Linked DNA regions of Metabacillus sp. B2-18. The protein of the gene in region 1 interacts with the protein of each later gene in a pairwise test. Links are inferred from orthologs where the notes say so. Each region holds a gene or a part of one and is shown on either strand. Other genes may lie near its edges.

Region 1 (3,359 bases):
TACGAAAACATAGATATGTTTTTGCTCTAATAATACAAATACTAAATATAACTGTGATAGGGACAGTAGTCTTTTATTTTCTTTATATTAGCGAATCGAGGATGGTGTAAGCTCGACATAAAGATAAAAGATGAACATCACCCTTGAGTTCCAGGCTGAACATGTTACCATTAGTAAGCTGTGGCGTATATATTCACGTTACGAATACTAGAGTGGATTAAAGTAGTGTATTTAATCTAGTAGGGTGGTACCGCGAGAAAACCTTCTCGTCCCTTTTGGGATGAGAAGGTTTTTTGTGTTGTATTAGATAGAATTTTTAAAACATTTACTTATTTTGATCAACAATTCAATGAAAAAAGAGCTATTAAAATAACTGGAGGAATTAGTGATGGAATACAAAGATACCCTTCTGATGCCGAAAACTGAGTTTCCAATGCGTGGAAACCTACCTAACAGAGAGCCGTTAATGCAAGAAAAATGGGATAAGATGAATATCTACGAAATGGTACAAGAACGAACAAAAGATCGTCCACTTTTTGTTTTACATGATGGACCTCCATATGCAAATGGAGACATTCATATGGGGCATGCATTAAATAAAATCTTAAAGGATTTTATTGTGCGTTTTAAATCTATGAGTGGCTATTGTGCACCTTATGTTCCTGGCTGGGATACACATGGTTTACCAATTGAAACAGCTCTTACAAAAAATAAGAAAGTAAAAAGAAAAGAGATGTCTGTTGCTGAGTTTCGTAAGCTTTGTGAGGATTACGCTTGGGAACAAATTAATGGTCAACGTGAGCAGTTTAAACGCTTAGGGGTTCGTGGGGATTGGGAAAACCCATATGTAACTTTGAAGCCTGAATATGAAGCACAACAAATTAAAGTTTTTGGTGAGATGGCGAAAAAAGGCTATATTTATAAAGGGTTAAAACCTGTATATTGGTCACCATCAAGTGAATCAGCACTCGCTGAAGCAGAAATTGAATATCAAGATAAACGCTCTCCATCGATTTATGTTGCCTTCCCTGTAAAAGATGGAAAAGGCGTTTTATCTCATGATGAGAAAATTATCATTTGGACAACAACTCCTTGGACAATGCCAGCAAATTTAGGAATTTCAGTACATCCAGAGTTAGAATATAGTGTTGTAGCTGCTAATGGTGAAAAGTATGTTGTTGCGTCTGAACTAGTTGAATCTGTTGCATCAACTATTGGTTGGGAAAGTTATGAAGTTGACCGCACATTAAAAGGTATTGAACTAGACCGTGTAACGGCAAAACACCCAATTTATGACCGTGAATCACTTGTTATGCTAGGTGAGCATGTTACAAGTGATGGAGGAACAGGTTGTGTTCACACTGCTCCAGGTCATGGAGAAGATGACTTTATTGTAGGACAGCAATATGGACTAGATGTATTATGTCCAGTTGATGAAAAAGGATATATGACAAAAGAAGCACCAGGGTTTGAAGGGCTTTTCTATGATGAAGCAAATAAGCCAATCACTGAAAAACTTCAAGAAGTGGGCGCATTATTGAAGCTTCAATTTATTACACACTCTTATCCGCATGATTGGAGAACGAAAAAGCCAACAATATTCCGTGCTACTGCTCAATGGTTTGCGTCAATCAAAGATTTCCGTGAAGATCTTTTAAAAGCTGTTAATGATACAAAATGGGTCCCGGCTTGGGGGGAAACTCGTCTTTACAACATGGTTCGTGATCGTGGAGATTGGTGTATTTCCCGACAACGTGCATGGGGTGTACCGATTCCTGTGTTTTACGCTGAAAATGGTGAGCCGATCATTACGGATGAAACAATTGAGCATGTTTCAAACTTATTCCGTGATTATGGGTCTAATATTTGGTTCGAACGCGAAGCAAAAGACCTTTTACCAGATGGCTTTTCACATGAAGGAAGCCCTAACGGTAAGTTTACAAAAGAAAATGACATTATGGATGTTTGGTTTGATTCAGGATCTTCCCACCAAGCGGTACTTTTAGAAAGAGAAGATCTCCAAAGACCTGCAGACTTGTATTTAGAAGGATCTGACCAGTATCGTGGTTGGTTTAACTCTTCTTTATCAACGGCAGTTGCTGTGACTGGCAAAGCTCCGTATAAAGGTGTTCTAAGTCATGGTTTTGCTCTTGATGGTGAAGGGCGTAAAATGAGTAAATCTTTAGGGAATACTGTTGTACCTGCTAAAGTTATGAACCAATTAGGTGGAGATATTCTTCGTCTATGGGTTGCTTCAGTTGATTATCAAGCAGATGTTCGTGTTTCTGACGCAATTTTAAAACAAGTTGCTGAGGTTTACCGTAAAATTCGTAATACATTCCGTTTCTTACTAGGTAACTTAAGTGATTTTAACCCAGCAACTGATTCGGTTAGCTTAGAGAACCTTAGAGATGTAGATCGATATATGCTTGTAAAACTAAATAAGCTAACAAAACGAGTAAAGGAAGCTTATGAACAATATGAATTTGCTGCGATTTATCATGCTGTTCATAATTTCTGTACGATTGAATTAAGCTCATTCTATTTAGATTTTGCAAAAGATGTACTTTATATTGAGTCAAAAGAAAATCAGGAACGTCGTGCGATTCAAACTGTACTACACGAAACATTATTATCACTTGTTAAATTAGTAACACCAATTCTTCCGCACACTGCCGATGAAGTTTGGGAGCATATTGATTCTGTAACAGAAGAGAGTGTGCAGCTTGTTGACATGCCGGAAGTAAAAGAATATGAAAAATCAGATGAACTTGAGAAAAAATGGGATGCATTTATGACATTGCGTGATGATGTTTTAAAAGCATTAGAAGTGGCTCGTAATGAGAAAGTAATCGGAAAGTCGTTAACAGCAAGTATTGCTCTTTATCCAAATGCGGAGTCAAAAGCATTACTTGATTCAGTTGATGAAGACTTAAAGCAATTATTTATCGTTTCAGGCTTTACTATTGCTGGGGATTTTGACAATGCACCTGAAAATGCTCAGGTCTTTGATACAGTGAAAATTGTGATAACACCAGCAGAAGGTAAAACATGTGATCGTTGTTGGATCGTTACACCAGAAGTTGGTCAAGTTGAAGAACATCCAACACTATGTCAGCGATGTGCTTCAATTGTTAAGGATCATTATTAAGATTTAATAAGAGCCTATTTCTTTAATGTGTTAATTGCCTATTAAAGAATAGGCTCTTTTTCTTTTGTACATAACTATGTCAAATCCTAAAAAGTATAGTCTACAGACTATATCCGGAAGTATAAAGCCCAATTTCACAGAAAAAGGTTTTAAAGAGTAAATTCATGGGTAAAAAATACTCATTCAGACAAATGGAAAGAAAGTTAAC
Region 2 (2,860 bases), 2.6 Mb from region 1 along the record:
TTGTGAGTCCAAATTTTATGACAGTAGATAATATTTTAAATGTTTTACGTCAAGTTTCGATTAATGCACTTATTGCTTTTGGTATGACCTTTGTCATTTTGACAGGTGGAATTGATTTATCAGTTGGTTCCATTTTAGCGTTAGCGTCAGCAGTAACAGCGAGTATGCTAGCTAGCGGCATGGATCCGATTTTAGCTATTTTAGTAGGGTTATTAGCTGGTGCGATTATGGGTGCCATCAATGGATTTATTATTACAAAAGGTAAGGTTGCACCGTTTATCGCAACTCTTGCAACAATGACGGTGTTCCGCGGATTAACTCTTGTTTATACAGATGGTCGACCAATTACAGGTTTGTCTAGCAGTGAGTTGTTCGTGTTAATGGGAAAAGGGTATGTAGGCTGGGTTCCAGTGCCGGTTATTTGGATGTTAATAACATATGCGATTTTATATTTTATCTTAAAGAAAACTACTTTTGGTCGCAGAGTTTATGCGATTGGCGGTAATGAGGAAGCAGCTATTTTATCCGGTATTCGAACCGATCGTGTAAAAATTTGGATTTACTCCATTACAGGTTTACTGTCAGCGTTAGCTGGAATTATTCTTTCATCACGATTAAATTCTGCACAACCAACAGCTGGTGCTTCATATGAGCTTGATGCAATTGCTGCGGTTGTTCTTGGAGGAACAAGTCTTTCTGGTGGTCGTGGTTGGATTTTTGGAACATTGGTTGGTGCACTGATTATCGGTGTTCTAAACAATGGTTTAAATATTATGAATGTGAGCTCCTTTTACCAACAAGTCGTTAAAGGAGGTGTTATTTTACTAGCTGTACTGCTTGATCGTAAGAAAGCTGCTTAAATTATAAACCGAAATAAGGGGGATTTTTACAATGAAAAACATGTTTAAAAGTATTTTATTTTTCGCATTTGCTATGATTTTATTAGTAGGATGTTCAACTGAAGCACCTGGCGCATCTTCAGAAAGTTCATCTGATGAGGGCGCTAGCGATGATGGTTCAGTGAAGGTTGGATTATCGATTTCTACACTAAATAACCCATTCTTTGTTACATTAAAAGAAGGTGCTGAAGAACAAGCAAAAGCTAAAGGAATTGAAATCGTTGTTGTTGACGCACAAAATGATTCAGCAAAACAAGTAAGTGATATCGAGGATTTAATCCAACAAGGTGTTGATGTATTACTAGTAAACCCAACGGACTCAGCAGCTGTATCTGCCGCAATTGAATCAGCAAACAGTGCAGATGTACCTGTTATTACGTTAGATCGAAGTGCAGAAGGTGGAGAAGTTGTTGCTCATATTGCATCTGACAACGTTGCAGGTGGAAAAATGGCTGGAGACTTCATTTTAGAACAGCTTGGTAGTGAAGGAAAAGTAGTCGAAATCGAAGGGATTCCTGGTTCATCAGCAGCACGTGAAAGAGGAGAAGGCTTCCACCAATCTGTTGATGCAGTAGATACAATTGAAGTAGCTGCAAAGCAAACAGCAGACTTTGACCGTGCGAAGGGGTTAACAGTTATGGAAAATATCCTTCAAGGAAACAAAGATATTCAAGCGGTATTCGCTCATAACGATGAAATGGCACTAGGCGCACTTCAAGCAATCGAAGCAGCAGGATTATCAGATATCGTTGTTGTAGGCTTTGACGCAACAGAAGATGCAGTAAAAGCTGTTGAAGACGGGCGCTTAGCTGCAACAGTAGCCCAAAAACCAGCACTCATCGGTCAAAAAGGAATCGACACAGCTATTCAAGTAGCGAATGGAGAAACAGTAGAAGAGTTTATTCCTGTTGAACTTGAATTAGTAAAATAACGTGAGATTGCAGGAAGAGGATCCGGATTGGGTCCTCTTTTGCGTTCGACAAACTTCGGGCGGTGCCTGTCACTTCCCGATGTCTCACTTCCCGATGTCTTTCCAACAAAATTCGGGGCGTGACAGGCACCGCTATGTAAAGATATCGTAAATCTACTTAATCATATAGAGGTAATACGTATATTCCGTTATAATGGGAGTGTTGATAGAGAAGGAGGTGAAACCCATGGAACAGGAGACAATGTTGAAAGAGATCCTCAACGCACTAAAATTACACTCAGATAAAATGGATCAAAAGTTTAAGAAAGTAGATGAAAGATTCGAGAAAATCGATGAAAGATTCGAACGAGTTGATGAAAGATTCGACAGCATTGAAGGACGATTAGATAGAATAGAGAAAAAAATGGATGGCTTTCGTGTGGAATTAACGGAAACGCAAGAAACGGTTGACTTTATTTCTGTTAAAACATTACAACATGAAAAGAAGCTACGTGAATTAAATCAATCGTAAATGACTATTGCTACTAGATCCTCGTTTTTAGCTCCTATTACTCCAACTATCAATACCATCTAGCGAATAAACTATCATAAATTATTCTAAACTTACTAAGGTTATTCTTGGTAAGTTTTTTTATGTGAAAAGAGTGCTTTTTTAATCGACAAACTTCGGGTCGTGCCTGTCACCCCCCGAAGTTCTTCCGACAAAACTCGGGAAGTGACAGGCACTCCAAAACCCCCTCCCACCCCCAACACCAAACCATGTCACCCGCCTGTTGCCCCACCACCCCAACTAGTGCTAAAATAGGGAATAGACGAAACTTTACATAAAAGCAATTTCACTCTAAACACAGAGGAGCGTATTAGATGCTTGGAATTTTGAATAAGGTGTTTGATTTTAATAAGCGTGCGTTAAATCGTTATGAGAAGATGGCTGATCAGATTGATGCGCTTAGCGGTCAGATGAGTGGTTTATCTGATGAGCAATTAAAGGCAAAAACAGAGGAGTTTAAAGGTCGTGTAGCGAACGGTG

Evidence for each region. The genes of interacting proteins can lie anywhere in the genome.
Region 2: the proteins of ileS (region 1) and rbsB interact in binary tests that used the Escherichia coli proteins (3 or more experiments, as listed by UniProt). The link is inferred for Metabacillus sp. B2-18 from one-to-one orthologs.

What each region holds. Positions count from the first base shown.
Region 1 is NZ_CP088245.1:1,844,335-1,847,693, forward strand. The notes cover bases 71-3,351. They hold ileS (isoleucine--tRNA ligase), read left to right. Parts: upstream 71-388; coding sequence 389-3,151; downstream 3,152-3,351. UniProt on the Escherichia coli protein: Catalyzes the attachment of isoleucine to tRNA(Ile). As IleRS can inadvertently accommodate and process structurally similar amino acids such as valine, to avoid such errors it has two additional distinct tRNA(Ile)-dependent editing activities.
Region 2 is NZ_CP088245.1:4,421,985-4,424,844, reverse strand. The notes cover bases 79-2,860. They hold rbsB (ribose ABC transporter substrate-binding protein RbsB), read left to right. Parts: upstream 79-891; coding sequence 892-1,830; downstream 1,831-2,860. Other genes in these bases: secA (preprotein translocase subunit SecA), read left to right, coding at 2,695-2,860; LPC09_RS22330 (hypothetical protein), read left to right, coding at 2,057-2,341; LPC09_RS22340 (ABC transporter permease subunit), read left to right, coding at 79-860. In the rest of the region: more of LPC09_RS22340, read left to right, coding at 1-78. UniProt on the Escherichia coli protein: Part of the ABC transporter complex RbsABC involved in ribose import. Binds ribose. Also serves as the primary chemoreceptor for chemotaxis.